2 regions of the Psychrobacillus sp. NPDC096623 genome follow, and region 1 is predicted to be linked to the other one. Evidence: a T-box and tRNA genes for the amino acid it is inferred to sense, from the RefSeq annotation. Region 1 holds a T-box; the other holds one or more tRNA genes.
The links. A T-box is a leader RNA that pairs with one kind of tRNA and senses whether it is charged. The one in region 1 lies ahead of ileS (isoleucine--tRNA ligase), so its partner is inferred to be a tRNA-Ile.
Positions count from the first base shown of each region.

Region 2: it encodes a tRNA-Ile, which carries the amino acid that the T-box ahead of ileS (isoleucine--tRNA ligase) is inferred to sense. The anticodon was not compared.

Region 1 is NZ_JBIWER010000001.1:207,918-225,553, reverse strand. It holds gene sigG (RNA polymerase sporulation sigma factor SigG) at 1-534, shown strand, start outside; gene ACIQX2_RS01130 (YlmC/YmxH family sporulation protein) at 615-848, shown strand; gene ACIQX2_RS01125 (YggS family pyridoxal phosphate-dependent enzyme) at 928-1,620, shown strand; gene ACIQX2_RS01120 (cell division protein SepF) at 1,617-2,093, shown strand; gene ACIQX2_RS01115 (YggT family protein) at 2,112-2,375, shown strand; gene ACIQX2_RS01110 (YlmH family RNA-binding protein) at 2,423-3,211, shown strand; gene ACIQX2_RS01105 (DivIVA domain-containing protein) at 3,310-3,819, shown strand; T-box leader at 3,869-4,091, shown strand; gene ileS (isoleucine--tRNA ligase) at 4,154-6,910, shown strand; gene lspA (signal peptidase II) at 7,577-8,053, shown strand; gene ACIQX2_RS01090 (RluA family pseudouridine synthase) at 8,053-8,979, shown strand; gene pyrR (bifunctional pyr operon transcriptional regulator/uracil phosphoribosyltransferase PyrR) at 9,186-9,725, shown strand; gene ACIQX2_RS01080 (uracil-xanthine permease family protein) at 9,755-11,074, shown strand; gene ACIQX2_RS01075 (aspartate carbamoyltransferase catalytic subunit) at 11,224-12,102, shown strand; gene ACIQX2_RS01070 (dihydroorotase) at 12,104-13,384, shown strand; gene ACIQX2_RS01065 (carbamoyl phosphate synthase small subunit) at 13,381-14,481, shown strand; gene carB (carbamoyl-phosphate synthase large subunit) at 14,474-17,636, shown strand, end outside.
Region 2 is NZ_JBIWER010000003.1:490,305-505,169, reverse strand. It holds tRNA gene ACIQX2_RS12045 (tRNA-Thr) at 9-84, shown strand; tRNA gene ACIQX2_RS12040 (tRNA-Lys) at 92-164, shown strand; tRNA gene ACIQX2_RS12035 (tRNA-Leu) at 191-275, shown strand; tRNA gene ACIQX2_RS12030 (tRNA-Gly) at 293-367, shown strand; tRNA gene ACIQX2_RS12025 (tRNA-Leu) at 383-471, shown strand; tRNA gene ACIQX2_RS12020 (tRNA-Arg) at 487-563, shown strand; tRNA gene ACIQX2_RS12015 (tRNA-Pro) at 569-645, shown strand; tRNA gene ACIQX2_RS12010 (tRNA-Ala) at 658-733, shown strand; tRNA gene ACIQX2_RS12005 (tRNA-Met) at 759-832, shown strand; tRNA gene ACIQX2_RS12000 (tRNA-Ile) at 839-915, shown strand; tRNA gene ACIQX2_RS11995 (tRNA-Ser) at 926-1,018, shown strand; tRNA gene ACIQX2_RS11990 (tRNA-Met) at 1,056-1,130, shown strand; tRNA gene ACIQX2_RS11985 (tRNA-Asp) at 1,134-1,209, shown strand; tRNA gene ACIQX2_RS11980 (tRNA-Phe) at 1,315-1,390, shown strand; tRNA gene ACIQX2_RS11975 (tRNA-Gly) at 1,398-1,471, shown strand; tRNA gene ACIQX2_RS11970 (tRNA-Ile) at 1,478-1,554, shown strand; tRNA gene ACIQX2_RS11965 (tRNA-Asn) at 1,559-1,633, shown strand; tRNA gene ACIQX2_RS11960 (tRNA-Ser) at 1,641-1,731, shown strand; tRNA gene ACIQX2_RS11955 (tRNA-Glu) at 1,738-1,809, shown strand; gene ACIQX2_RS11950 (1,4-dihydroxy-2-naphthoate polyprenyltransferase) at 2,674-3,585, opposite strand; gene ACIQX2_RS11945 (isochorismate synthase) at 3,738-5,099, shown strand; gene menD (2-succinyl-5-enolpyruvyl-6-hydroxy-3-cyclohexene-1-carboxylic-acid synthase) at 5,092-6,804, shown strand; gene menH (2-succinyl-6-hydroxy-2,4-cyclohexadiene-1-carboxylate synthase) at 6,792-7,619, shown strand; gene menB (1,4-dihydroxy-2-naphthoyl-CoA synthase) at 7,616-8,434, shown strand; gene ACIQX2_RS11925 (o-succinylbenzoate--CoA ligase) at 8,551-9,969, shown strand; gene ACIQX2_RS11920 (metal ABC transporter solute-binding protein, Zn/Mn family) at 10,295-11,275, opposite strand; gene yidD (membrane protein insertion efficiency factor YidD) at 11,377-11,610, opposite strand; gene ACIQX2_RS11910 (hypothetical protein) at 11,614-11,736, opposite strand; gene ACIQX2_RS11905 (Dps family protein) at 11,839-12,303, shown strand; gene ACIQX2_RS11900 (YjfB family protein) at 12,365-12,544, shown strand; gene ACIQX2_RS11895 (transposase) at 12,611-12,946, shown strand; gene ACIQX2_RS11890 (hypothetical protein) at 12,943-13,104, shown strand; gene ACIQX2_RS11885 (NUDIX domain-containing protein) at 13,189-13,662, shown strand; gene ACIQX2_RS11880 (alpha/beta hydrolase family protein) at 13,643-14,428, shown strand; gene ACIQX2_RS11875 (hypothetical protein) at 14,431-14,865, shown strand, end outside.

The DNA of each region.
Region 1 (17,636 bases):
GATCTAAAGCATAACGTCCGTTTTTCTACGTATGCAGTTCCGATGATAATTGGAGAAATAAAAAGACATTTACGTGATCACCACTCAGTGAGAGTATCAAGATCGTTAAGAGATATTGCATATAAAGCTATGAAAGCGAAGGAACAGTTTATCAACGAGCATTTACAAGAGCCTACATTGGATGACCTATCTAAAGAGCTAGATATACCAGTGGAGGATATATTGATTGCTTTAGATGCTATTCAGGATCCTGTATCGTTACAAGAGCCAATATTCAGTGACGGTGGGGACGCTATATATATGATGGACCAATTATGCGATAATGATGTATCTGAAGATCAATGGGTCACTTATTTTACTGTGAAAGAAAGTTTTCAAAAGCTAGATACAAGGCAAAAGAAAATACTAACGAAAAGAATTTACTATGGAGCTACACAAACTGAAATTGCAATGGATTTAGGGTTATCACAAGCACAGATTTCGCGATTAGAAAAGAGTGCTTTATCAACTATTCAAAGTCAATTAAATCCCTAAGGTTATAAAAACGCTTTTTTCTTTCTAGAAAAAAGCGTTTTTTTCATTTTCATTCATATAATGTATAAAGGGGGACTATGATGAAATTTTCAGATGCACAGCAAAAAGAAGTGATAGAAGCGAAAAGTGGGCAATTATTAGGATATATTGTGGATGCGGAAATCGATAAAGACACGGGATACATTATTTCCTTTTTAGTGGAAGAAAATGGAGCTTACCCATCTTTTTTCAACAAAAAAAGAGACACGAGGAAAATAGCCGTACAAAATATAGCGATAATTGGAAAAGATGTTATAATTGTAACAAAAACATAGACTTCCAATGTTCATCATTGATAAAACGGCTTTTCATTGATACAATAAACAAAACAAATGATGAAAAGTTGGGTTTCGAATGACAAACGTACAACAAAATTTAGAACATATTTCACAACGTATTCAAAAAGCTAGCGAACGTGCAAATAGAAAATTAGAAGATGTTACATTGATTGCCGTTACGAAAGAAGTTTCGGTTAATCGAACTAATGAAGTAATTGAGACTGGTATTTTACACTTTGGAGAAAATAGACCAGAAGGGTTTAAAAAAAAATTAGATGCCATTTCTAATGATGTAAAGTGGCATTACATAGGTACATTACAAACTAGAAAAGTTAAATCGGTTATTAACGATATTCAATTCCTTCATTCATTGGACCGGATGAGCTTAGCGGATGAAATTGAAAAAAGAGCTACTTTTACAAAGGATTGCTTTGTGCAAGTAAATGTCTCACAGGAAGAATCAAAACATGGTCTTGCTATCGATGAAGTCGAAGCATTCATAGATCAACTTAAAAACCATGAACGTATTCGTATTGTTGGTTTAATGACAATGGCCCCCAATACGGAGGATGAAGCCACCATTCGTGATGTTTTTCGTAGATTGAAACAACTTCAAAGTAAAATTGCAGCAAAACAAATAGCTAACGCACCGTGTACAGAACTTTCCATGGGAATGTCTGGAGATTTTGAAATAGCGATAGAAGAAGGTGCTACATTTATAAGAATCGGAACAGCATTGGTAGGAAAAGAGAAGGAGGCAATTGAGTGAGCATGAAAAACTGGATGAAAAATTTCTTCTACTTGGAAGAAGATGAGGAAACATCAGAAACGCAGCAGTCAAGACCTCAACAACAAAAGCCGGTAGATAATATAAAACAGCAATCAGTTAAAACAGCACCTAAAGAACGCAAATTCAATACGATTCCTAAGGAAATAAATTCACCTAATCTCGTAAGTATTCAAAACGTTCAAAAGTCATCAAAAGTAATTTTGATAGAGCCAAGAGTGTATGCAGAAGCACAAGATATATCGGAACACTTAAAAGGCAAAAAAGCTGTAATTGTCAATCTGCAACGCATTGATAAAGAGCAGGGAATCCGTATTATCGACTTTTTAAGTGGAACCGTGTACGCTTTAGGCGGAGATATACAAAGAATAGGTACGGATATATTCCTATGTGCTCCAGATTCAGTAGAAGTTGATGGTGCAATATCGGATTATTACTATAACGACCTAGATTAACAGAGGAGTAAAAAAATTATGGCATTCGTTTTATCATTATTAAGTTTGGGTGTTCAAATTTATACATATGCATTAATTGCTTATATTTTAATGTCATGGGTACCGAGCATTCAACATTCGAGTTTTGGTAGGTTTCTATCAAGAATTTGTGAACCATACTTACAACCATTTAGAAAGATTATTCCTCCACTAGGTATGATTGATATCTCACCTATTGTGGCAATATTTGTACTTAGACTTGCAATGAACGGTATATATTATTTAGCTTATACAATTATCTAACCTCACTTCCGTGGGGTTTTTTACTATAGTTGAAAGGGAATTTTATCATGGAGAATGTATTGCAACATTTTAGAAAAGAAGAGCAGCCTTTTATTGAACAGATTGTGAGTATTCTGAGGGATGTAGAGGATCGATATGCTCCTAAACTAACGGATTTTCTTGATCCTAGACAGCAATTTATCGTAGACTCAATTCGTAGGCAGCATGAGGATATTAGTTCTAAGGCTGAAGGTACCCTAGAGGATGCAGAGAGGAAAAGAGTTCTTCTGTTTCCATCGTATTATACTCCATCGAATAATGATTTCTCCATGAGAGTAGTGGAAGTCCATTATCCTACTAAATTTGTAACGTTAAAGCATAAGGATGTTCTTGGTTCGATGATGTCACTAGGGATTGATCGGAGTAAATTTGGTGATATTCGCGTTCAGGATGGTGCTATCCAATTTGTTGTTGCTGAAGAGGTAATGGATTATGTCCGTGCTAATTTCACATCCATTGGGAAAGTGAAGGTTCAAATAAATGAAATAGAAAATCCAATCGATTATTTTACGCAACAAGAAGAATGGATATCCGAAACTTTAACGGTTAGCTCCCTACGATTAGATACGGTGATTGCCTCCATCTTTAATATTTCTCGTCAAAAATCAGCCACCCTCATTCAAAGTGGTAAGGTCAAAGTTAACTGGTCTGAAAAGAATCAAGTATCCCTTGAGTTACAAGAACTAGATTTACTCTCAATAAGAGGACTTGGTAGAGTAAAATTACTAATGATTGAAGGAAGAACAAAAAAAGATAAAATCCGACTACAAATAGGTAGGTTAGAACTAAAAAGCTGATTTTAATAAGAATATTTCAAATTTAGATGTAATCGGCTCTTTAGAAATGTATAATAGTAGAAAGAATATAAGAATCGTAAAGTGAAGGAGATGTTAAAATGCCACTAACACCACTTGATATACATAACAAGGAATTTGGTAAAGGATTTAGAGGTTACAATGAAGACGAAGTAAATGAATTCCTTGACCAAATAATGAAAGACCTTGAAATTTTAATGAAAGAAAAGAAGGAATTAGAAACAAAGCTTAAAACTTCTAGCGAAAAGGTTGGTCATTTTACTTCGATTGAAGAGACATTACATAAGTCAATTGTTGTTGCACAAGAAGCAGCAGAAGAAGTTCGTCGCAATTCACAAAAAGAAGCAAAGCTTATTGTGAAAGAGGCAGAGAAAAATGCCGATCGAATAGTCAATGAAGCACTAACAAAAGCTAGAAAAATTGCATTGGAAATCGAGGACTTGAAAAAACAATCGAAGGTTTTCCGAAATCGTTTTAAAATGTTAATTGAAGCTCAGCTTGACTTGATCAACACTGATGACTGGAATCATTTAATGGAGTATGATGTAGATACGGAAGCAATCAAGCGTATTTCTGCAACAGAAGATTAACATTTCTTGACTCATCACCATACTTTACCTATAATAATTTCATATCATATAATATGCGTAGAAAAAGACGTCTAAATTTGATTCCGATAAAGCGACTTGAGGGCGGTGAGAGCTCAGGATGAGAAACTTTTTTAGAATATCACTTTGGAGCAAAGACACTGAACTTCTAGTAGGTGTCTTCGGTTAATGTCCCGTTACGGCATTCTAAGCGGCGATTTTGAAAGAAAATCGCAAGTAGGGTGGTACCGCGAGCATAACTTCTCGTCCCTTTTTGGGATGAGGGGTTTTTTTGTTTTCAAAGAATGAATGCTTTTAATAAATAGGAGGTTATAAGATGGAATACAAAGATACGTTATTAATGCCAAAAACTGATTTCCCTATGCGTGGAAATTTACCAGTGAAAGAATTAGAAATCCAAGCAAAATGGGCAGAGCAGGACATTTATAAAAAAGTACAGGATCATACAAAAGGTCGACCGTTTTTTGTGTTACATGATGGACCACCGTATGCAAACGGCGATCTTCACATGGGTCATGCATTAAATAAAGTTCTAAAGGATATGATTGTCCGTCACAAATCGATGACTGGCTATCATGCACCTTATGTTCCAGGCTGGGATACTCATGGTCTTCCTATCGAGCAAGCACTAACGAATAAAGGTGTAAAACGTAAAGAAATGTCTTTAGCCGAGTTTAGAAAGCTTTGTGAAGAATATGCATACCAACAAATTGACAATCAACGCTCTCAATTTAAACGCTTAGGTGTTCGTGGTGACTGGGAAAATCCATATGTTACATTAACTCCGGAGTTTGAATCACGCCAAATTGAAGTGTTCGGGGCTATGGCTAAAAAAGGATATATTTATAAAGGGTTGAAGCCAGTATATTGGTCACCTTCAAGTGAATCTGCATTAGCAGAAGCCGAAATTGAATATCAAGATAAAAAATCACCATCTATTTATGTAAGCTTTGATGTGACAGAAGGTAAAGGTGTACTTGAAGAAGGTACGAAATTTATCATTTGGACTACAACTCCTTGGACAATTCCTGCAAACCTAGCTATTTCTTTACACCCAAAAGTTGAGTATGCAGTAGTTCAAACGAAAGGCAATAAGTATGTGGTCGCATTAGATCTTGTAAAATCTGTAGCCGAAGAATTAGGCTGGGAAGAATATACAGTAGAGCGTACGCTAGAAGGTAAGCAAATGGATCGTTTAGTTGCCAAACATCCATTATACGATCGTGATTCTTTAATCATCTTAGGGGAGCACGTAACTACTGAGTCTGGTACTGGATGTGTTCATACAGCTCCTGGTCACGGGGAAGATGACTTTTACGTAGGGAAAGCTTACGGATTAGATGTTCTTTGTCCAGTTGATGACCGCGGTGTAATGACAGATGAAGCACCTGGGTTTGAAGGGTTATTTTATGACACAGCTAACAAAGCAATTACTGAAGCGTTAGAGGCTGCAGGTGCACTTGAAAAACTTACATTCTTTACACATTCATATCCACATGACTGGCGTACGAAAAAACCAGTTATTTATCGTGCTACTGCACAATGGTTTGCTTCCATTGAGGCATTCAGAGATGAATTACTTCAAGCAATTCGTGATACAAATTTCACTCCTGCTTGGGGAGAGACTCGTCTATTTAACATGATTCGTGACCGTGGAGACTGGTGTATTTCACGCCAACGTGTATGGGGTGTTCCAATTCCAGTATTTTATGGGGAAGATGGAGAACCTATTCTGACAGAAGAGACAATTTCTCATGTTTCTAAATTATTCCGTGAGCACGGTTCCAATGTATGGTTTGAAAGAGAAGCGAAGGAATTACTGCCAGAAGGATTTACACATATCGGTAGCCCGAACGGTATCTTTACGAAAGAAACAGATATTATGGATGTTTGGTTTGATTCGGGCTCATCTCATCATGGTGTTCTAGAAGAACGTGATGATTTGGTATTCCCAGCTGACCTATACCTAGAGGGATCGGATCAGTATCGTGGTTGGTTTAACTCTTCATTAATCACAAGTACTGCAATGCATGGCCACGCTCCTTATAAAGGTTTGTTAAGCCATGGTTTCACATTGGATGGAAATGGCCGTAAAATGAGTAAATCTTTAGGTAACGTTATTGTTCCTTCTAAGGTAATGAATCAGTTAGGAGCAGATATTGTACGTTTATGGGTAGCTTCTGTTGATTATACTGCGGATGTACGTGTTTCTGATGCAATCTTTAAACAAGTATCCGAGGTTTATCGTAAAATCCGTAATACATTCCGATTCTTACATGGTAATATTAGCGATTTCCACCCTGTTAATAATCGTGTGGAATTTAAAGATCTTCGTGAAGTGGATCAATATATGTACATGAAACTTCAAGAGGTAATTACTACTGTAAGAGCTGCATACGATCGCTATGATTTTGCAAGTGTATATCATACAGTTAATAATTTTGTTTCAAGTGAGCTAAGTTCATTCTACTTAGATATCGCAAAAGATGTAGTCTATATTTATGGGGAAGATCACCCAGATCGTCGTGCTATGCAAACAGTTATGTATGATACACTTTTAGCATTATTAAAATTACTAACGCCTATTCTGCCACATACAACAGATGAGCTTTGGGCTCATTTAGCACATGAAACGGCGGAAAGTGTACAATTAACAGATATGCCTGAAGCAGTAGATTATCCGGAATTCAAAGAATTAGCAGCTAAGTGGGATAAAATTATGGAATTACGTGATGATGTACTAAAAGCATTAGAAGAAGCACGTAATGCAAAAACAATTGGTAAATCATTAGAAGCAAAAGTAGCTTTATATGTAAATGATGATTATAAAGCATTGTTTGATACGGATGCGATTGACTTTGCTCAATTGTTCATCGTTTCTAAGTTTGAATTAGGTGGTGCTCCATCTGAAGCGCCTGCAAACAGCTTGGCATTAGAATGTGCATCAGTTGTAGTAGAAAAAGCAGACGGTGAAAAATGTGAGCGTTGCTGGACAATTTCCGAAACAGTTGGAACGAGCGAAGCACACCCAACTTTATGTGCACGTTGCGCAGATGTTGTAGTGACATTATAAATAAGTATAGAAAATGTGATCCGACTTCTAGTTGGATCACATTTTTTTCAGTCAAGGATAAGAATATTAGATATTGGTAAAAAAATGAGGCTGATGATTTCCGTTTCAGGCGAACGCTTTCCGTGGGCGTTGCCTCAGCCTCCTCGCTTCGCACTCCAATCAATCGGATATGTAGTCTCAATAGGAAGATTAAATAAATACTTATGTTAAAGCAATATAAGATGAAGGTTAAGATCAAATTCTCATTTTATTAGTTCTGTGATTTTTTATAAAAGCTTCAATAATAGACTCACCAACTTCTTTCAACCACAAAAGTTAGTATAAGAATATATAAATGCTTATTTTCCTTACATAACTTTACCCAATTCTTTTGCATTAGCAGTAAAATTTGCCAAAACTTTATTTAGAGTTATACTCATAATTTTGATTGAAGTGGAGAGCGGCGACTCCAGTGGGATGAGTGAGAAAGGTGAAACATCACAACGTACCCGCAGGGGCGGTGATGGTTCATCGCTTACCCCACGGAAAGCGTCCGCTCGAAACGGAAATCTATAGTATTTCTGATATCTCATACCTGTCTCTTTTACGAATGGTGGGGTTCTGTGTTAAACTAGGTGGAGAGTGTTCAATTTTACTGAAAAGAATTTGTTATGTGGGGGAAATAATGTGTGGAAATTTTATGGACTGGCGGCTTTTGTCATTGCGTTAGATCAATGGACAAAATGGCTTGTCGTTAAAAATATGGCACTTGGTGAACGAATTATTATGTGGGACCCATACTTAGCGTTACTTTCTCATAGAAATAGAGGAGCAGCCTGGGGCATTTTACAAGGAAAAATAGGATTCTTTACAATTGTTACAGTCATCGTCATCATTGGAATTCTTTACTATTTTCATAAAGAAGCAAAAGGTAAACCATTATTTCAAATTGGTTTAATGACGCTACTTGGTGGAGCAATAGGGAACTTTATTGACCGACTTTGGAGAGGCGAAGTAGTAGATTTCGTCGATATTTTATTACCTATTATCAATTATGATTTTCCTATCTTTAATGTGGCGGATGCTGCACTTACTGTTGGTGTTGTAATTATAATAGTATTCGTATTTCAAGAAGAACGAGCTGAAAAGAAAAAGGTGAAGTAATGGAAGATTTAACATTTATTATTGAAAATGAACAAGCGAAAGAGCGTATTGATAAAGCAATTGCATCTTTTGAGTCAGATTGGTCACGTACACAGATCCAAAATTTTATAAAAGATGGATTTGTAACAGTGAATGGTGAAACAGCCAAAACAAGTTACAAAGTAAAAGCAGGAGATGTTATTGTTGTTACACCTCCAGACGCTGTACCCCTTGATATTGTTGCAGAGAACTTGAATTTAGAGATCATCTATGAAGATGGGGATGTAGTAGTTGTCTATAAACCTCGTGGAATGGTTGTTCACCCTGCACCAGGACATACCACTGGAACACTTGTTAATGGACTTATGTATCAGATTAAAGATTTGTCAGGCATTAATGGCGTAATGCGTCCAGGGATTGTCCATCGTATTGATAAAGATACGACAGGTTTACTCATGGTTGCTAAAAATGACGTAGCGCATGTTTCTTTAGTGGATCAGTTAGTAAAGAAAACAGTTACTCGTAAATACACTGCAATTGTGCATGGTCGTATTGCGCATGATAAAGGGACCATTGATGCTCCTATTGCTCGTGATAAAAAAGAAAGACAAAACATGGCTGTAGTGGATAACGGCAAGCATGCGGTTACACATTTCCGTGTAATTGAAAGATTTGATAAATTTTCGTTAGTTGAATGCCAATTAGAAACAGGACGTACGCACCAAATTCGTGTGCATATGAAATATATCGGTTATCCACTTGCTGGAGATCCGAAGTACGGCCCGAAAAAAACGATTAGTTTTGACGGACAAGTTTTACACGCAGGATTATTAGGTTTTAATCACCCTAAAACAGGGGAATACTTGGAGTTCTCATATCCACTTCCTGAAGATTTCACTAACTTAATACAAGATTTAAGAAATCAATCATTGATTAATGAGGAATAGTACTCTATACTAATGAAAGAAATAATAAAAATTATATAGCTTCACCTTTAATAACAGTCCAGAGAGGCTGAGAAGGTACATGTGAACGTGACTCACTATCAATCTGCGGATTTTTAGGAATCACTCTAATTTATTACGCATATACAACCTTCTAGGCTCTCAAAGCTTAGAAGGTTTTTTATTTTGTTCAGAGGGGATGGAAATTGATGGGGGAAAAAGCAAATATTCTAGATGAGCAAGCGATTAATCGGGCACTTACAAGAATTGCACATGAAATTATTGAGCGCAACAAAGGGATTGAGGAGTGTATTCTAGTAGGGATTAAAACTAGAGGAGCTTTTTTAGCAAAGCGTCTAGCAGATAGGATTGAACGTATCGAAGGCAAGCCAATCAAAACGGGTGAACTAGATATAACGCTATATCGAGATGATTTAACCTTACTGAATGACACAGCTGAGCCATTAGTACAGCAAGTTGATATAACACATGATGTGAAGGATAAAAAAGTAATTCTGGTGGATGATGTTCTGTATACAGGACGAACAGTTCGAGCAGCTATGGATGCAGTCATGGATTTAGGAAGACCATCTCAAATTCAGCTAGCAGTTTTAATCGATAGAGGGCACCGTGAGCTACCAATTCGAGCAGATTATGTAGGGAAAAACATACCTACGTCGAGCAACGAAAGAATCGTTGTAAAGGTAACAGAAACAGACGAAATAGACGCAGTAACCATATTCGAATAAAAAATCTTATTTAAAGGTAGGAATACTACATGTCAAAAGCCGTATTAGATGTAAATGACAAGCCTTCTGGTGGACAACTCATCACCTTAAGTTTTCAACATATGTTTGCAATGTTCGGATCGACAATATTAGTACCGCAACTAGTAGGTTTAAGTCCTGCCATTGCATTGTTAACAAGTGGGATTGCAACAATAATATTCTTACTAGTAACTAAATTCCAAGTTCCAGCATATTTAGGTTCATCTTTCGCATTCATCGCACCAATAATTATTGCAGTAAATGGATTAGATGAATCTGGACAAGCAATCAATCCTGGCAATGCGATGATCGGTGCGGTTTTCGTGGGACTAGTTTATGGGATAGTATCTCTTGTAATTTGGAAAAGTGGTTATCAATGGATTATGAAACTATTACCAGCCATCGTCGTTGGCCCGGTTATCATGGTCATTGGATTGGGACTTTCTGGTGTAGCAGTTGATATGGCGATGAATATAACAAATGCAGAAACAGGCTTAAAGGAATATAGCTTCCTGCATTTCTCAGCTGCATTAGTTACATTGTTTACTGCGATAATCTGTACAGTGTATTTCAAAAATATTATTAGTACAATGCCAATATTAGTTGGATTAGTGGTTGGTTACATATATTCCATCATCATCGGGATAGTCGACTTTGCCCCAATAAAAGAAGCAAAAATATTCGCTTTACCTGACTTTTTAATCCCTGGAGTGCATTATGAGTTTGTCATAACAACTAATATTCTGCTAGTGATGGTTCCAATTGTTATTGTAACTATTTCCGAGCATATTGGGCATCAGCTTGTACTTGGCAAAGTTGTAGATAGAGATTATATAAAAGAACCAGGGCTACATAGATCATTACTAGGTGATGGTTTAGGAACCTTTGTCAGTGCACTTTTAGGTGGCCCACCAAAAACGACATATGGTGAAAATATTGGTGTACTAGCCATCACTCGTGTTTATAGTGTATACGTGATTTTAGGAGCAGCTGTAGTGGCTATCCTCCTATCATTCTTCGGAAAAGCAATGGCAGTCATTTCTACAATACCGACGGCAGTTTTGGGTGGCGTATCTATCCTATTATTTGGGATCATCGCTGCAAGTGGGCTGCGAATGTTAGTGGATGCAAAAGTGGATTTCGGCAATAGTCGTAATTTAGTTATTGCTTCTGTAATCCTAGTAATAGGAATCGGAGGAGCAAAGTTCATCGTTACAGAAGCGCTAAGCATTGAAGGTATGGCTTTAGCAGCAATTATCGGGGTTATATTAAATCTTATCCTACCTGGTAGGAAGCAAGCAGAAAGTACAGATTTACAACAAATTAAATAATAGACCTTTTAAGAAGCTGAACAGTGAGTCAGCAAAAGGTTCGGTAGCAAGTTGGGGCATGGAACATGACCCTTCTACTTGTCTATGCAAAAACGAACCTTCTCGAGATTTTTCGAGGAGGTTTTACTTTATAAAAAAGGTGGATATTCATGAAAAATTTAGTATCAATGAAAGACCTATCGATAGATCAAATACATGAAATATTAAACCAAGCACAAGCATTTCGTGATGGTAACACCTCCGCACTGAAGAATAAATATACGGTATCGAATCTGTTTTTTGAGCCAAGCACTCGAACGAAGATGAGCTTTGAAATGGCTGAAAGAAAGCTTAATTTAGAAGTACTGCCTTTCGAAGCTGGCTTCTCTAGCACATTAAAAGGTGAAACACTTTATGACACAGTAAGGGTTCTTGAATCCATTGGATTAGACGCATTGGTAATCAGGCATGAACAAAATAATTATTTTGAAGAACTAGTTGGAAAAGTTAAACCTGCAATAATCAACGGAGGAGACGGTACAGGAAACCATCCGACGCAAAGTCTTCTCGATATTTATACAATTTGGCAAGAATTTGGCACATTACAGGATAAGAAGATTACGATTGTAGGAGATATAAACCATAGCCGTGTGGCAAGATCTAATGCGGATGCATTCGCAAGATTAGGTGCAAAAGTCCAATTTGTATGTCCAAGTGAATGGAAAGGTGAGTTCGAAGCATTTCATGAATTTGATGAAGTAATAGAAGATAGTGATGTTCTTATGATGCTTCGAGTCCAGCACGAAAGACATGACGGTAAGAACCCATTTGCTAAAGAACAGTATCATCAAATGTATGGTTTAACAATAGAACGAGAACAAAAAATGAAAGAATCTGCCATAATCATGCATCCAGCTCCATTTAACAGAGGTGTGGAAATAGCCAGTGAACTAGTGGAATGTAATCGTTCGAGGATTTTTAAGCAAATGGAAAATGGTGTAAATGTCCGCATGGCTGTCATTGAGATGATTTTGAAAGGGAGAGAATAACATGACAAAAATTATTCAAAACGTTCAAATAGTTAGCAATGAAGGAGAATTAGAGGCGACTGCAGTTTTAGTTCAGGATGGTAGAATTGCAGCAATTGGAGCTGAAATTACATCAGATAATGCTCAACAAATAGATGGCAATGGTCTTTTACTTTCAGCAGGCTTCATCGATGTTCATGTTCATTTACGTGAACCAGGTGGAGAACAGAAGGAAACGATTGAAACTGGTACGAGAGCTGCAGCAAAAGGTGGTTATACAACCATTTGCGCAATGCCAAATACGAGACCAGTACCTGATACAGAAGAAAATTTCTCACATGTTTTAGATTTAGTTGAAAAAAATGCACTTGTTCGTGTCTTACCATATGGTTCGATTACCATTCGACAAGCAGGTAAAGAAAGAACAGATATCGAGGCTTTAAAAAAACTTGGAGCTTTTGCATTAACAGATGACGGTGTCGGTGTTCAAGCTGCTGGAACAATGCTTGAAGCAATGGAGGAAGCAGCGAAACTTAATATCCCAATTATCGCTCATTGTGAAGATAATACGCTTATATACGGTGGTGTTATGCATAAAGGAAAACGCAGTAACGAGCTTGGATTAAAAGGTATACCATCTGTTTCTGAATCAGTACATATTGCGAGGGACATTTTACTCGCAGAAGCAGCAGGAGCTCATTATCATGTATGTCATGTAAGTACAAAAGAGTCAGTTCGGATAATAAGAGACGCAAAAAAAGCAGGTATCCATGTGACAGCAGAAGTAAGTCCGCATCATCTATTACTTTGTGAGGACGATATTCCTTCCAATGATGCAGCTTGGAAGATGAATCCTCCACTTAGAGCTAAAGAGGATATGATGGCACTGCGCGAGGGATTAGAAGACGGAACGCTAGATTTTATAGCAACCGATCACGCTCCTCACACAGAGGAAGAGAAGTCATTTGGATTTGAAAAAGCACCGTTCGGAATTGTCGGATTAGAAACAGCATTCCCACTATTATATACTCACTTTGTAAAAACTGGTCACTGGACACTTAAACAACTTTTGGATTATCTAACTATCAAACCAGCGCAAGTATTTGGGTTTGAGTTCGGAAAGCTCGAAGTAGGAGCACCAGCCGATTTGGTTTTATTAGATTTAGAGAAAGAACAAAAAATTGATAAAGAAGCTTTTGTATCCAAAGGAAAAAATACACCATTTAACGGCTGGGCTTGCACTGGTTGGCCACAACTTACAATGTTTAACGGAGAAATCGTATGGCAGGAGGAACAAGCATGAAAACAAGATACTTAATATTAGAAGATGGTACGGTATTTAAAGGGAATGCATTTGGAAGTGAAGAAGGAACAATTGGTGAAGTAATTTTTACAACTGCAATGACTGGCTATCAGGAATCCATATCTGATCCTTCTAACTGTGGGCAAATATTAACATTTACGTATCCAATGGTTGGTAACTATGGTATTAATCCAGATGATTTTGAAGCTATTAAAATAGGGCTTTCCGGAGTTGTTGTAAGAGAGCTTGCTGAACAACCATCGAATTTTAGAATTACTGCTTCTTTAAGTGAATTTTTACATGCGAAAAACGTTCCTGGAATTGAAGGAATTGATACTAGAAAGCTAACACGCATTATTCGAATGCATGGTTCTTTAAAAGGAAGACTTACTAATGCTGATGAAGAAGTGAACGTAGAAGAAGTAGTAAAAGAACTTCAAGCTACAGAAATCCCAAGAAATGTAGTAGAACAGGTTTCCATAACTCGACCATATCCAAGTCCCGGACGCGGTAAAAGAGTCGTACTTGTGGACTTTGGCATGAAACACGGCATTTTAAGAGAGCTAAACAAACGAGATTGCGATATTATTGTTGTCCCTTATAACACTTCTGCAGCTGATATTCTAGGTATGTACCCAGATGGTGTCATGTTATCTAATGGCCCTGGCGATCCCACTGATATTCCAGAAGCAGTTGAAATGGTAAAAGGCATTATCGGAAAAGTGCCGATTTTCGGAGTATGTCTAGGACATCAACTTATTTCACTTGCAAGTGGGGCAACATCCTTTAAGTTGAAATTTGGTCATCGTGGTGGGAATCATCCAGTAAAAGATTTAAGAACCGGAAGAACAGAATTGACTTCTCAAAATCATGGATATGCAATAGATGCAGATTCGATCTCACAAACAGATTTAGAAATAACACATATAGCGTTAAATGATGGAACAGTAGAAGGGGTAAGACATACTAAATTCCCGGTATTTTGTGTTCAGTTCCACCCAGAAGGATCATCAGGACCAGAAGATTCAAAACATCTATTTGATGAGTTTATCGAATTAATGAATGCTGAAAGCAAAAAGGAGAATTCACATGCCTAAACGTAAAGATATAAAAACAATACTAGTAATAGGTTCAGGTCCAATCGTTATCGGTCAAGCTGCTGAATTTGACTACGCTGGTACACAAGCGTGTATTTCACTAAGAGAAGAAGGGTATAGCGTTATTTTAGTAAACTCCAATCCTGCAACTATTATGACGGATACAGAAATTGCGGATAAGGTTTATATTGAACCCCTTACATTACCATTTGTAAGCAAAATCATTCGTAAAGAACGTCCAGATGCAATTTTACCTACACTTGGTGGACAAACTGGATTGAATATGGCAATTGAGCTCGATAAATCTGGTATTTTAGATGAGCTAGGAATCGAAATATTAGGTACAAAACTAGAAGCAATTCACAAAGCAGAAGACCGTGATCTATTCCGTTCACTGATGAATGAATTAAATGAACCAGTTCCAGATAGTGATATTATCCATAATCTTGAAGAAGCGAAAACATTCGTAGAACGTATTGGTTATCCAGTTATCGTTCGTCCAGCATTTACATTAGGTGGAACAGGGGGAGGTATTTGTTACAATGATGCTGATTTAGCTGAAATTGTGACGAGTGGTTTAAAATACAGCCCTGTGACTCAATGTCTACTTGAAAAATCAATTGCTGGATATAAAGAGATAGAGTATGAAGTAATGCGTGATTCTGCGGATAACGCAATTGTTGTATGTAATATGGAAAACTTCGATGCTGTTGGGATTCATACAGGGGATTCAATTGTAGTTGCCCCAACACAAACATTATCCGATCGTGAAAATCAAATGCTTCGTAATGTTTCTCTGAAAATAATTCGTGCACTGAAAATTGAAGGTGGGTGTAACGTACAGTTAGCACTTGATCCACATAGCTTCAATTACTATATTATCGAGGTTAACCCACGTGTAAGTCGTTCTTCTGCGCTTGCTTCAAAAGCAACTGGGTATCCTATCGCTAAACTTGCAGCAAAAATCGCAGTAGGTCTTACACTGGATGAAATGATGAATCCAGTTACTCAAAAAACGTACGCTTGCTTCGAGCCTGCATTGGATTATATTGTAGCGAAAATTCCAAGATGGCCCTTCGATAAATTTGAATCGGCTAAACGTAATCTTGGCACACAAATGAAAGCAACTGGGGAAGTAATGTCACTTGGACGTACATTTGAAGAAGCGATCCTTAAATCCATTCGTTCACTTGAAACAGGTCATTTCCATATCGAAATGAAAAACAGTGAGTCTATTACAGATGCATGGATGGAAAAACGAATTCGTCGTGCAGGAGATGAGAGACTTTTCTTCATAGGAGAAGCACTTCGTCGTGGAATAACTGTAGAAACAATTCACGAGTGGAGCCAAATTGATTTATTCTTCCTTAACAAACTTCAAAATATCGTGAAGTACGAACAAGTAATCCAAGCTAACCCTTTCGATCAAGAAGTATTATATAAAGCAAAACGTATGGGCTTTGCAGATAAAACTATTGCGAAATATTGGAATGTAAAAGAATTAGAAGTATATAACTTTAAAAAAGAAAACGGAATTGTACCAGTCTACAAAATGGTTGATACTTGCGCAGGGGAATTTGAGTCGGAAACACCTTACTTCTACGGAACGTACGAAGAGGAAAATGAATCCATTCGTACGGAAAAAGAAAGCGTAATTGTACTAGGGTCAGGTCCGATTCGCATCGGTCAAGGGGTTGAGTTTGACTACGCAACTGTCCATTCTGTATGGGCAATAAAAGAAGCAGGCTATGAAGCAATTATTATTAATAATAACCCTGAAACAGTTTCAACCGACTTCTCTATCTCGGATAAATTATACTTTGAACCACTAACACTTGAGGATGTAATGCATATCGTTGACTTAGAGCAACCAAAGGGTGTAGTCGTACAGTTCGGTGGACAAACAGCAATCAATTTAGCAGCTGGACTAGAAGAGAGAGGCGTTAAAATTCTAGGTACAACACTTGAAGACATTGATCGTGCAGAAAACCGTAACAAATTTGAAGCTGCTCTTCATGAAATCGATATTCCGCAGCCGCTTGGAAAAACTGCCGTTTCAGTTGAAGAAGCTACAAGTATTGCTAATGAAATAGGATATCCAGTACTAGTTAGACCTTCTTACGTACTTGGTGGACGTGCGATGCAAATTGTATATAGCGAAGATGAGATCAAACATTATATGGAGAATGCGGTGGAAGCAAGCCCTGAAAAACCTGTACTGATTGATCGATACTTAACAGGAACAGAAATTGAAGTAGATGCAATTTGTGATGGTGAAAATGTATTAATACCAGGAATAATGGAACATATAGAGCGTGCAGGAGTACATTCAGGTGACTCAATTGCTGTATATCCGCCACAAAAGCTTTCACAAAACCAAATTGATACTCTAGTTGATTACACAACAAGACTTGCAAAAGGATTGAAAATTGTAGGATTGATGAATATTCAATATGTCATCTCAAAAGATGAGGTTTACGTAATTGAAGTAAATCCACGTTCTAGTCGTACAGTACCATTCTTAAGTAAAATTACTTCCATTCCAATGGCAAATATTGCAACAAAAGCGATTTTAGGCCAAACGATTATTGAACAAGGATATACACCAGGACTTGCACCAAATAGCCCAGGAGTATATGTAAAAGTACCAGTGTTCAGCTTTGCGAAACTTCGTCGTGTAGACATTACGCTTGGACCTGAGATGAAATCTACTGGGGAAGTAATGGGTAAAGACATTACACTTGAAAAAGCATTATATAAAGGATTAGCAGCAGCAGGCATGGAAATTAAAGACCATGGAACAGTACTAATGACAATTTCGGATAAAGATAAAGAAGAAGGCACAGAAATTGCGAAAAGGTTTTACGCAATAGGATTCCGAATTATGGCAACGCAAGGAACTGCAGAAGCAATTAAAAATGCTGGAATTCCTGTAGACATTGTCGATAAAATCGGTGCAAAAGGAACTACCTTACTAGATGTAATTCAAAAAGGGGAAGCGCAATTTATCATCAACACGTTAACAAAAGGAATGCAGCCAGAACGTGATGGATTCCGTATTCGTAGAGAGTCTGTAGAAAATGGTATTCCATGTTTAACTTCCTTAGATACCGCTGAAGCAATGCTACGTGTAATTGAATCGATGACATTCTCAA
Region 2 (14,865 bases), on a different contig from region 1:
TTACTCCTGCCGGAGTAGCTCAACTGGTAGAGCAACTGACTTGTAATCAGTAGGTTGAGGGTTCAAGTCCTTTCTCCGGCACCATTTTTTAGAGCCATTAGCTCAGTTGGTAGAGCATCTGACTTTTAATCAGAGGGTCGTAGGTTCGAATCCTACATGGCTCATCACTTTTTAGAGTGAGTTATACATTGCGGGTGTGGCGGAACTGGCAGACGCACTAGACTTAGGATCTAGCGCCGCAAGGCGTGGGGGTTCGACTCCCTTCACCCGCACCATTGAATTTAATAACCGAGCGGAAGTAGTTCAGTGGTAGAACACCACCTTGCCAAGGTGGGGGTCGCGAGTTCGAACCTCGTCTTCCGCTCCAAAGATTCATCAAAGTGCCGGGGTGGCGGAACTGGCAGACGCACAGGACTTAAAATCCTGCGGTAGGTGACTACCGTACCGGTTCGATTCCGGTCCTCGGCACCACTTTTATGAAACATTGCGCTCGTAGCTCAATTGGATAGAGCACTTGACTACGAATCAAGAGGTTGCAGGTTCGAGTCCTGCCGAGCGCACCATATAACGGGAAGTAGCTCAGCTTGGTAGAGCACTTGGTTTGGGACCAAGGGGTCGCAGGTTCGAATCCTGTCTTCCCGACCAGTTATTAACTTTGGGGCCTTAGCTCAGCTGGGAGAGCGCCTGCCTTGCACGCAGGAGGTCAGCGGTTCGATCCCGCTAGGCTCCACCATTTACAAAGTTAGTTTAAAAATCTTGGCGGTGTAGCTCAGTTGGCTAGAGCACTCGGTTCATACCCGAAAGGTCGTGGGTTCGACTCCCTCTGCCGCCATCTTAAGGACCTTTAGCTCAGTTGGTTAGAGCAGACGGCTCATAACCGTCCGGTCGCAGGTTCGAGTCCTGCAAGGTCCACCAACAATATCTCGGAGGAATACCCAAGTTCGGCTGAAGGGATCGGTCTTGAAAACCGACAGGCGGGTCATACCGCGCGGGGGTTCGAATCCCTCTTCCTCCTCCATTTATTTTATTGTTTATAGTTGTAAAGTTATTATCGTCGCGGGGTGGAGCAGTGGTAGCTCGTCGGGCTCATAACCCGAAGGTCGCAGGTTCAAATCCTGTCCCCGCAACCAAATGGTCCCGTGGTGTAGCGGTTAACATGCCTGCCTGTCACGCAGGAGATCGCCGGTTCGATCCCGGTCGGGACCGCCATTTATTATATAGTATATATCTGAATGTAGTATTTATTTAGATATAAAGCTTAATACATATCAATTAAAGATTTAGCCTAATAATAAGCTTGATTTAAATTGAAGAGGCTCAGTAGCTCAGTCGGTAGAGCAAAGGACTGAAAATCCTTGTGTCGGCGGTTCGATTCCGTCCTGAGCCACCATAGTATTGCGGGTGTAGTTTAGTGGTAAAACCTCAGCCTTCCAAGCTGATGATGAGAGTTCGATTCTCTTCACCCGCTCCAAATAATGGGCCTATAGCTCAGCTGGTTAGAGCGCACGCCTGATAAGCGTGAGGTCGATGGTTCGAGTCCATTTAGGCCCACCATTATTCCGAAGTAGCTCAGTGGTAGAGCAATCGACTGTTAATCGATTGGTCGTAGGTTCGAGTCCTACCTTCGGAGCCATATATATGGGGAAGTACTCAAGTGGCTGAAGAGGCGCCCCTGCTAAGGGTGTAGGTCGGGCAACCGGCGCGAGGGTTCAAATCCCTCCTTCTCCGCCATATATAGGCCCCTTGGTCAAGCGGTTAAGACACCGCCCTTTCACGGCGGTAACACGGGTTCGAATCCCGTAGGGGTCATACTCAAAAAAAGGTAACCATTCATTGGTTATCTTTTTTTATTTAATAGAAAGAATAAAAGTTTCTTGTGTATAATGGGTTCATGGGACTTGAAGGAATGAATAATGCTACTGATTTCCGTTTTAGTTGAAGGAACAAAGACCAAGAGCGCCACCTCTCAAAGGGAAGACAATCAAATTTCGTAGCGTCCTGCCGCAACGATTGCATAACCCACAACCTGTGGCCTCAAAGCCTACGTGACAACGTCCTGTTGACCTCCGGCGAAGGCGGCACCTTTAATGAAGATCAATAAAGTGGGTAGTACTCAAGAATAAAATTAAGCATAGTTATAGTAGATATAGCGAAAACCATCTGTTGAATCATTAAAGCTATGCTTAAAAAAGGATGAAAAAGTTGATTTCTTTTACCTAGTCGAACTAAAAAGAAAGAGTAAGTGTTTGTTAAATAAAGAAGCGAGATAGCGAACGAAATTGCATCTTCGGGAGCTCCATCTATGTATGGGAAGCACCTTTTCTTTAGTTATACAGAAACGCACTAATCTGGTTCTAAGAGTTGTAGGAGGGCGACGGATAAACTAACGTAGGAAAATTACAGAAAAAAAAGGAGGCTGATTGTGACGTCTGTTACACCAGCCTCGCTTAAAAAATCATTCTAAGCAAAGCATCCGTCCAAAGCTCTTCGAAAACGCTAGAACCAGGTTTTGATCTATAAAGGACTAGGTGTCTTATTGCCCGGTTTTTCCTATGTTGAAATGCGTATAAGTTCTATCGGTTAGAGCATAGAAAGGAAACTAGGTTCGCATACATTATATAAACAAAAACAGATGAGCAGGGAAATAACCTCTCATCTGTTTTTATTTTAATGTTAAAGATAAAAGCCAATCAGTAAACCTATACCTAATAGAAATACAAAAATCGTATTTGTGAGTGCGGTGTCTTTCATGGCTGGTGCAACCTGAACTGGATTTTCTGTTTTTTTAAATAATTTAATAGCATGTATTGGTTTCTTCAAACTTAATAAGACTAATAAACTCCATGGAGTGATTATTTGTAAAAGTACTAAACCGATAATCCATAAATAAGAGATTGCAAAATAAGATGCAAGAATAGTGATAGCTTTGTCGCGACCAACTAAGATAGCCATAGTTTTTCGACCGCCTACAGTGTCTTCTACTAAATCGCGAATATTATTAGAAAGCATTATAGCTGCAACAAGTAGCGCACTTGGTACTGATAACAAAACAGCATCTATAGGCACTGAACCTACTTGAATATAAACTGCGATTAATACAATTAGCATTCCCATAAATAATCCACTAAATAGTTCTCCAAAAGGAGTACTTGAAATAGGATAAGGACCACCTGTGTAGAAATATCCAACTGCCATAGAAATAGCGCCTATTACTAATAATAACCAGGATGTTTCATAACAAATATATATTCCTAATATGGCAGCTATTATATATAATAATAGGGCTAGTTTCATAACAGTGTTAGGCTTAACACCATTACGCACAATAGCTCCACCGATACCAACCGATTCCTCGCTATCGAGACCTCGTACAAAATCATAATACTCATTAAACATATTTGTAGCGGCCTGTATAAGTAGGCAAGCTAATAACATAGCGATAAATAGTAGCCAGTCAATTTTAGCCTCGTATAGGGCAATCATTGTACCTAAAAACACAGGTGCAAATGAAGCAGTTAGGGTATGTGGTCTTGTTAATTTCCACCAAACGCGCCACCCTTTGTCTGCTTGAAATTCGTGTGACATAATTTTTCTCTCCTTTAAAAGAATCCAGTATCAATTTTAGCATATAATTATGGCTAAATGTGTGCTGAAATGTGTAGAAAGATGTATGATTAAGTGTAGAGTAAATAAATGAAGCTATAAAAAAGAGTAGTTATTAAACGGAGGTCATATTTATGCCGAAAACTACCGGTGTCATTAATACAAAATACCGTTTTTATACGGAAACTATAGAGGTCTCAAGATTGTCTGCTCAGGCATTCTTTGAAGCAGGGGACGAGTTATATAAAGGGAAACGTTATTTTTGGCAAAACAAAGAGAAAACGTTAACCTTAGTAGGATTGGGACATGCTCATACTATTACAAATAATTTAGAAGATAATAGATACAAGGATATTGAAAGAAAATGGAGGGAACTTTGCGAGTCATCATTAAAGGAGAAAGCAGATGTATCTCCAATTCTTTTTGGTGGATTTGCGTTTGATCCGAAAAATAAGGTTTCGTCGGAATGGGATACATTTCCTTCTGCATTCTTTGTTGTCTCTACGTTTCAGTTAGTTATTCAACACGATCAAGCATTTGTTAATATTCACTATATAACGGATGATGCTAAGAGCTCAGAAACGTTTGAACAGCTCCGTATAGAAAGAGATGCGTTAATACACACTGCTCAAGTAAAAGAGTTAAAGCAACATGCTAAACCTACCCTGATTAAACGAGAAGATCGATTGAAGGAAGAGTATTTACAAGCAGTAGAGGATGTAACGAAGAGAATAAGAAAAGATGAAGTACAAAAGGTAGTAATTGCTAGGTCACTAAAACTAACTTTTAACGATCATTTTTCTCCAGCCACAGCAATATACAATGCTTCAATGGAACAACCGGAAAGTTATTTGTTTGGTTTAGAGAAGGGTGAGAAAATCTTTGTTGGTGCAACACCAGAGCGCCTAGTAAAAGTGGAAAATAATAAAGCACAATCTGCTGGGCTTGCGGGTTCTATAAGACGAGGGAAGAATTCACTCGAGGATAAAGAGCTAGGAGACTCATTATTAACAGATTCCAAAAATTTAGGTGAGCATAAATATGTAGTAGAAATGATAAAGAAAGTATTTAAGCAATATTGTGAGGATATTAAAGTACCAACTAGACCGAAGCTGATGAAAATCAGAGATATACAGCATTTGTATTCTCCGATAGAAGGGAATCTAAAAAAGGATTCTTCGTTATTTGAGCTAGTACAGGCTTTACATCCAACTCCAGCATTAGGGGGGGAGCCTCGTCAGGATGCTATTGAGATTATTCGTGAATCTGAACAGATGAATCGTGGATATTATGCTGCACCTATTGGCTGGATAAATGCTGAAGGGGACGGCGAGTTTGCTGTTGGGATACGTTCTGCTTTAGTGGAAAATGAACATGCTTATTTATATGCAGGTGGGGGAATTGTTGCTGAATCATCCTCTTTAGAGGAATTTGAGGAGACACGAGTGAAATTCCGTCCAATGCTTCGAACACTTGGAGGAAATATGAATGACTAACATCGAGTATTTAACATCTTATGTAAATCACTTTGTAGAAACAATTAAACAGGCAGGTATTCAGGATGTAGTTATGTGCCCAGGTTCGAGGTCTACTCCGTTAGCCTATGCTTTTGCTAAAAGTGGGTGTTTTCAATTTTATCGTCAAATAGATGAACGCTCTGCTGGTTATTTTGCTCTTGGTATTGCAAAAGCAAAAAAAGCTCCTGTTGTACTTTTATGTACTTCTGGAACTGCTGCAGCAAATTTCTTTCCAGCTATAGTTGAAGCATTTTACGCTCGTGTACCTTTATTGGTCGTTACAGCTGATCGTCCTCATGAGCTACGCGAGGTTGGAGCGCCTCAAGCGATTGATCAATTGCATCTTTTCGGCAAGCATGTGAAATGGACAGTTGACTTTCCTATACCTGAAAAAGACGATGCAAATTTAGCTTTTGTAGAGCGCCATATTCTACGTGCGGTATCTACATCGAAAGCTTTTCCGATGGGACCTGTTCATATCAACGTACCATTCCGTGAGCCATTATTACTTGATATGGAGAAATCCTCGCCAACAGTAAATATGCATGCACCGGAAATAGGTAAACTAGTACCAAGTGAGGAATTTTTAGCATGGTATAATGACATTCTTCAAAATGAAACAAAAGGAATAATTATCGTAGGAGATTCCCTTCAAGCTACCGAAGGATTTTGGGAATTTGCAAAAATGGTACAGTGGCCAGTACTAGTAGATCCTCTATCAAATTTACGGACATCTATTCCTGTTGATTGTTTGGATTTATGTATAGATCAATACGATGCGATACTCAAAAATGATGCTTTTCAGAAAGTGGCAGCTCCAAACATTGTAATTCGTTTTGGTGCGCAACCAGTTTCTAAGCCGTTAATGCTTTATTTAAAGGCTCTTAAGCCCGAAATCTATATAGTTGTAGATGAAAGTCCTATTTACCGTGATTCTCTTCATATCGCCACTCATCATGTGCAAGTGGAGGCTCAATCATTATGGATAAAAACAGTTGAAAAGTCAGCTTCTACTTATTTGGATTCTTGGTCTAAAGCAAATAGAATTGCGACCAATCATGTAAACAGCTATATTCAAAAGGAAACAGATGAAGGTGCATTAGCAGGTGTGTTGTTTGACACTTTACCAGATAAGTCATTTTTATTTGCTAGTAGCAGTATGCCAATAAGAGATTTAGATACTTTTTTCAATAAAACCAATAAGAACATTCAGCTCTATGCAAATAGAGGTACTAATGGAATAGACGGGGTAGTTTCTACAGCACTTGGAACTCAAGCGGCATTAAACCGTCCCGGTTATTTATTAATTGGAGATTTAGCTTTTTTACATGATTTGAACGGTTTAATTGTTAGTAGATTCCATAGATGTGATATGACAATTATTGTTATGAATAATGATGGGGGAGGTATTTTCTCTTATTTACCTCAATCGACAGAAACCAATTACTTTGAGCATTTATTTGGTACTCCGACAGGGCTTGAGTTTTCCCATATAGCAGCTATGTATAATGCTCAGTACAACGCAGTTCACACGAAGGAAGATTTTAAAGAAGCCCTTGCCGGGGAGAAGTCGAAGGATATCCGTCTTATCGAGGTATTTACAAACAGACAAGTTAATACAGAGACGCATCGAAAGTTATGGGCTGATATATCGAAGGAGCTGGACTCGGTTTGGAAAGTATAACAGTTAATATCCGAGGTATTGATATCCATTTCAATAGATATAATAATGGAGCAGTGGATAAAATTGTGTTTTTACATGGATTTACGGGATCAACACATACTTGGGATGAAGTGATTTCGAATCTACCCAATACGTTTGATACCTTAAGCATCGATCTGATCGGTCATGGAGAAACTTCAAAGCCTATCAACCTTGCCCGTTATGCTGTAGAGGAGCAGATAGCAGATTTACATGCATTGTTTCAGAAGCTTCAGTGGAGAAACTTTTCGCTAGTTGGTTATTCGATGGGTGGCCGATTAGCTCTTGCTTATGCAAGCCAATATCCTGTAAAAAGACTCATCCTTGAAAGTAGTTCCCCAGGTCTTACTGATAAAGTAGAACGTTTAAATAGAAAACAATCAGATGAGCAGCTTGCTGATCGAATATTGGAGGATGGGCTCACATCATTTGTGGATTTTTGGGAGAGAATTCCATTATTCCAAAGTCAGCAGAAATTGTCACTGGAGAAAAAGGAGCTGATACGACAGGAGCGGCTAGCAGGGTCTGAAATAGGATTAGCTAATAGCCTGCGTGGATTTAGTACCGGTGTACAACCTTCCTATTGGGACAAGCTCGAAAAAATCGACATACCGACTTTTTTAATAACTGGTGAGCTAGATGAAAAATTTAGCATGCTTGCGAAAACGATGAAAAAGTATCTCCAGAATGTTGCTCATAAAGAAATTAACGCTGTAGGTCATGCAATTCATGTGGAAAATCCTGAATTGTTTGCTACAATAGTAGAGGATATTATTTTAAAGGAGGATGTAAGATGACTCGCGAATGGACAACACTACATACATATGAAGATATTAAGTATGAGTTTTATAACGGAATTGCTAAAGTAACGATTAACCGTCCCGAAGTGCGTAACGCATTTCGCCCTAAAACAGTAATGGAAATGATTGATGCATTTTCTCGTGCTCGTGACGATAAAAATGTTGGTGTCATTATTTTAACAGGAGAAGGTGAACACGCATTTTGTTCAGGCGGAGACCAAAAAGTGCGTGGACATGGTGGATATGTAGGAGAAGATGAAATCCCTCGCTTAAACGTACTAGACTTACAACGTCTGATCCGTGTGATTCCAAAACCAGTTGTTGCAATGGTAGCTGGTTATGCAATTGGTGGCGGACATGTTCTACATGTTGTTTGCGATTTAACAATTGCTGCTGAAAACGCGAGATTTGGACAAACTGGTCCTAAAGTTGGCTCGTTTGATGCTGGTTATGGTTCTGGTTATTTGGCACGTATTATCGGACATAAAAAAGCACGTGAAATTTGGTATTTATGCCGTCAATACGATGCTCAGCAAGCACTTGATATGGGCTTAGTCAATACGGTAGTTCCATACGCACAATTAGAGGATGAAACTGTTCAATGGTGTGAGGAAATGCTAGAAATGAGTCCAACTGCACTTCGCTTCTTAAAAGCTGCGATGAATGCAGATACGGATGGTTTAGCAGGGCTTCAACAATTAGCAGGTGATGCAACATTGCTTTATTACACAACCGATGAGGCAAAAGAAGGTCGAGATGCATTCAAAGAAAAACGTAAACCAGATTTTGGTCAATTCCCGCGTTTTCCGTGATTACTGAATGACGAGAGTAAAAAAGCTATCCTTATGGGATAGCTTTTTTACATAGAATATAGACATAAGTAAAATATATAATAAGACGAAAGAGCTTAACATAAAAGGAGTACAACATGTTTCCTAATTTACTATTAAAACGTGCCCATCTAACACCAGAGCGCATTGCTTTACGCTTTAAGGGAGAAGTATGGACATTTCAGCAACTTTATAAAGAAGCTAATGAATTTGCAGAGAGACTTCATGCGAAAGGAATTCAACCAGGTAGGAGAATAGCTATTTTATCAAGTTCTAATGCAGAACTAGTAATTGCCATACATGGTTGCCTTCAACTCGGCTGTGAATTAGTCATGTTAAATGAACGTTTAAGTGAAGTAGAGTTAAATTATCAGCTCCATGATAGTAATCCGGATGTTTTACTTGTAGATAATGATGAAAGAAAAATAAGCTATAGCCAAAGAATTTCTTTTTATGATGTTCATAGTCATGAGAGAAAAATTTATCCTTTAGAGAGCGATTGGTACAAAGAACGTACCATTTCCATCATGTACACATCAGGTACTACAGGAAGACCAAAAGGAGTTCGGCAATCGTTAGAAAATCATGTGATGAATGCAACTGGTTCAGCACTCCATTTAGGCATTCATCCGGATGATTGCTGGCTATGTATAGTACCATTGTTTCATATAAGTGGGTTTTCTATTCTTATGCGATCTGTGTTATATGGAATGACGGTAAGCCTCCATACTAAATTTGATCCAGAAAAAGTAGTCGATGAAATACTTGATGGATCAGCTACTAGAATGTCTTTAGTAGCTGTTATGCTTCAACGGATCGTATCGGTTCTAGAAAATAGAAATGAGTATTTTCCTGATTCCTTTCAGTCGATTTTAGTAGGTGGAGGTCCTGTTCCTTTAGCTTATTTAGAACGAGCGATTGAAAGAAATATACCAGTACTACAAACTTATGGAATGACGGAAACTTCCTCACAAACTACGACTTTATCGAGTGAGGATGCCATTCGTAAATTAGGATCAGCCGGTAAGCCACTTTTCTTTGCAGACGTTCGTATTGATGGAGAAGAGGAAATGGGAGAAATATGTATTAAAGGACCGCATGTGACAAAAGGATATATTGGAGCAGCTGAGACTAAAAAACCACTCACGGATGGTTGGCTTCACACAGGAGATATTGGTTATTTGGATGAGGACGGATATTTGTTCGTTGTTGATCGACGCTCAGACTTAATCATATCCGGTGGTGAAAATATTTATCCAGCAGAATTGGAGCAAGCACTAGTAAAACATCCAGCCGTTATTGAAGCGGGAGTTACAGGACGCCAGGATGATAAATGGGGACAGGTCCCAATAGCATTTATCGTAGTAAAAGAGCAAGTGACTATAGATGAGCTAAGAGCTTTTATGAAGACCCAGATTGCATCTTACAAGTTGCCAAAAGAATATCATTTTATAAATGAACTACCTCGTAACGGTGCAAATAAATTGGTAAGAAGAGAATTATTAAAGTTAATATAATAGCTTAAAAAGATAAGAAATTTTGAATTAGAAATACTATTATCCAGTGAAAGATGAAGTAAGTATATATTTTGTATCTTACTAGTGGTATAAAGAGCAATAGTAAATATTGAATAAATAAAGAAGTCAAATAGCGAACTAAATTGTATCTTCGTGAGCTTGCTCTATCAATAGGAGAGTATCAGTTGAAGCAGGGCGACGGAAAGATAAACGCCATAAGATTACCGAAAAAAAGATGCTTGTTGGTGGTGACGGACGTCACCAACCAACAAGCATCTTTAAAAATTCACTCGGTATTCGAAAACGATATATACAGGATTAATTATTAATTCAAAACAGTTCTCAATGTCTCAAGGTTTTTATTCATGAGTGTAAAATAGGTTTCTTTATTATTCATATCTTCCTTAGATAATACACCAAGGTTGTGTAGGACTAAGCTTTCCGCTCCAATTTCCTGTTGAATTACTTCCGTTAGTTTAGATGAAACATTTTGCTCAAATAAAATATAGTTTATATTTTTTTCTTTCGCCAAATCAATTAATTTAGTCAGTTCCTTTTGAGATGGTTCGTCTTGTGAATTTAGTCCAGCGATAGCTAATTGTTCCAATCCATAAGTGTTAGCTATGTAACCAAATGCAGCGTGAGAAACAAAAAATGTTTTACTTGTTGCTGAATGTGCCATTTCTTCAAAACCTGCATCTAATGTCTGAAGCTCTTTAATAAGCTCGTCATAGTTTTTTTCAAAAGTCGCTTGTTGCTCAGGTGAAATCTCCACTAAAGAGTCTTTAATAGAGAGGGCAAGACTTTGACTAATTTTAGGTGACATCCATATATGCGGATCTACATCACCATGATCATGTCCCTCATGATTTTCAAATGATTCATTCTTATGATCTTGAGATTCATCTGTATGCACGTCAGCTGGTTCTTCTAATTGATCTTCAGATACGGCATCCACTGTAGCGACCATCTTCACATGTTCTTCTTCCAATGTCTTCTTAGCATTGTCGACAAAACCTTCTAAGCCGAGTCCTATGTAAAAAAACAAATCTGCATCAGCAAGTGCCATCATATCCTTTTGTGTTGGCTCAAATGTATGTTCATTCGCTCCTGCAGGATAAATAGAAGAAACTCTCACAGAATCTCCACCTATGCGCTCAGCAAAATATTGTAGCGGATATACGGTTGTAAATATCTTTACTTGCTGTTCTTCATTTTCTGTGTTCACTTCATTTGCTTCCTTATTCCCACAGGCTGCAAGGAAAATTAATAGAAATAGCATGCTTGCAATAATAATTCGTTTCAATCAATTCACTCTCCTAAATAGTAACGATTACGCTTTAAAAAAGATAACTTCATTAGATTACAGGACTTTCAAATAAAATGCAAGAAAAAATAGCCTTTGAATTATTTTTTTTTCAAAGGCCATTCATCAGGAACGGGATCAATACCACCCTCATGAAAAGGATGGCATTTGGATATTCTTTTTACAGTCAAAAGACTCCCTTTCATCGCACCGTGTTTTTGAACTGCTTCAACTCCGTAATGGGAGCAGGTTGGGTAAAAGCGACAACTAGGTGGAGATAGTGGAGAGATATACTTTTGATAAAAACGAAAAATAGAGATAATAATATGTTTCATGAATTATTCAGCGTCCTTAGGTTTAGGATCAATTTTCGGGTATTTATCATTCATTGAAAGCTTGTATAAAAAGGTAATGCCAAAAATACTTAGTAATGCTGCTGCTCCTAAGATCCAAAATACCATTATTGTTCACTCCAGTTTAACTTATCGTTATGTTTATTGTATGAAAATTAGAGGTATATTAAAAGAGAAAGCAACTATATTTAAAGGGAGAGTGACAATTTTATGTCAGCAGCGTTAAATAAAGAGCTAAATAAACAAGTAGCAACATGGTCAGTTATGTATACTAAATTACATAATTTCCACTGGTATGTAAAGGGACCGTCATTTTTTACTTTACACGCCAAATTCGAAGAGTTATATAACGAAGCTACACTTAATATGGATGAAATTGCAGAGCGTTTATTAACTTTAGGTGGCCAACCTACTGCGACTTTAAAAGAACATTTAGAGCTTTCCGAAGTAAAAGAAGCTTCGAGTAAAGAGTCAGCCGATCAAATGGTACAAGCTGTAGTGGATGATTTTGATAAAATCATGAAATCTCTTAAAAAAGGGATGGACGAAGCTGCGAAAGATGAAGATGATATGACAGAGGATATTTTAAATGCTATTTATCAAAAAACGGAAAAACATCAGTGGATGTTGAATGCATTTTTAGGAGATACCAATTCTAATACTGCAAAAAAATAATTTTCGCTTTATAATAGCTTAAGTTTACTGATATAAAGCTTGGTATGAAGGAGGAATTTCTATGGATATTAACTCCATTATGTCTTCTAATTTACTTCAGTTACAGCAAACTGTGCAAATGAGCGTTTTACAAAATGCGATGAACATGGAAACTATTGCAGCAGTAGAAATGTTAGAAGGTATGCCTCAAGCAGCTGCTCCACATCCTTATAAAGGATCAGTTGTAGATATTCAAGCTTAAAAACATGTGCCACTGGCGCATGTTTTTTAGTTTTTAGCACAAACTTTTATAAAAGGATGTGTGAAAATGACCTTATACAAAGTGTATATCTCCGTAAAGAGTCAGCAAGTATACGCTTATCCCGATGAATCTCAATGGGAATTTGAAGTAACAGCTACCAGAAATGAAATCAAAGTATTTGAAAGACTCTTCTATCAACTGAAATCGGTGCAAAGTAGGAATTTTTTACGAGCACATGAACCAATGTCCGTGAAGCCATATCATGTGGATGGAGAAAATGATCAATACGATAGAAGATTGAAAAAAGTGTATGCATGGATTCATGAATTCACTTCGGAAGAGTCTAAACGTTTTATCGAACAGCTACCTTATTTTCAAAGAAGAATGGAGGTTCAATTATGAGTAAGAATTTAAATAGAAAAGGTAATGAAAATCCTGTAACGTATCGAAATGTTAGTTCTCTTCTAAATCAATCTCCGCAAAACAAGTCAAAGCAGAATATTGCACAGAATAGAGAAGAAGGTAATGAAGATTACAAACTGGGTCCTAACAAAGAATAGATACTCAAAGACTTAGCTCCTTTTTGAGCTAAGTCTTTTTGAATACATATGCTAAAATTAAGAAAAAACGAAGGAGATTCAGATATGATTTCTTTCCAGGATTTAAATGGTTATCAAGTACAGCTATCCTTTCAACATGGAAGCTTTTCAATTGCATCTGAGCATGTACTTATATTAGCAAAACATAAAGGCAAATGGCTACTGACAAAGAATCCTACTAGAGGATTGGAGTTTCCAGGTGGTAAGGTAGAGGACGGGGAAACATTAATTGAAGCAGCCATTCGGGAAACAAAAGAAGAAACGAATGTAGATATAGTGGAGTTAGAGTGGTTTGCAGAGTATCTGGTCCTGGATAATAACCCTTTTTGTAAAACTGTTTATATAGCTGAAGTTGGGTATATTAATAAAGAACAGACAAGCTTTGAGACAGAAGGAGCGATCTGGTTATCCAAAGAAGAACTTTCTCATAGTGATAATTTAAGCTTCCATATGAAAGACGATGGGATGAAAGCAATTTTAAAGAAGGTGAATGAAATTGATGGAAAATGGAACGATTGAAAGGGTTCGGAATTACCCTTCACCAAATCCTCATATTGTATTGAAAGAAATTACATATTGGTCTTGTGGTCTTCGAGTTAAAGGAATGTTAGCTTCACCAAAAGTGGCCGGAAGCTACGAAGGGATTTTATATTGCCGAGGTGGTATGCAAAGCATTGGTATGGTTCGACCCGCACGAATTGCACAAATTGCCTCTGAAGGCTTTATCGTATTTGCACCATATTACCGAGGCAACCGTGGTGGTGAGGGAAGAGATGAATTTGCGGGAGAGGACCGCTGGGATGCTATATACGGGGTAGACATATTAAAGCAATATTGCATACCAGAGCGGATTCACTTATTTGCATTTTCACGCGGTGGAATTATGGCATTATGGGTTGCAATACTACGCAATGATATTACTTCATTAGTTACATGGGCTGGCGTTTCCGATATTTACTTAACGTATGAGGAAAGATTAGACATGCGTAAGATGATGAAACGAGTAATTGGTGGTACCCCAACTAAATACCCTTTAGGATACGAACAGCGAGATGTATTACCTCGACTAGAGGAAATGAAGGTATCGATGCTTATAATACATGGTGATCAAGATAAAAATGTCTCTTTTGAGCATGCAAAGGTTTTAGAGCAGGCATTAATAGGGAATAGTATACCAGTTGAAACCTGGTACTATTCAGATTTCACTCATTTTTTTCCGAGCAAAATAAATAGACGTGTAGTGAAAGATGCATGTCACTGGATGAAAAGTCAGAGAGGGGTTTAATAATGGGTAATGTAGTAGTAACAACAGAAGCAATGAGTGTTGAAGGAAAATCTTCGTTTCCTATAGATACTAGTTTTTGGGAGGATTTGTGGGATCAATATACAAATGAATTCCAAGAGGTAGTCATCCATTGTTGGAGTGAGGAACTAGACGTGTTAGAAGAGTTAAACTCTCGAGCAGTTTCTGTTCAAACAGAGGGATTGATGAAAGTGGTTACTATTAATCTAACGGATGAAAATAGGCTCTATTTTAGAAATTATTCTGTTGATCCAAAGGGGGGCTTAAAGTGGTTTACGATGTTCTTCCAAGAAGATGGAGAGGAACAGATGGAAATAGGACACTATGGTTCAGAAATTATTCTATATAAGGTTGATGAAGAGGAAGCGGAAAAGTTTGTAGAAATATTTCCGAAATTAGTTAATAGTTCATACCATGCG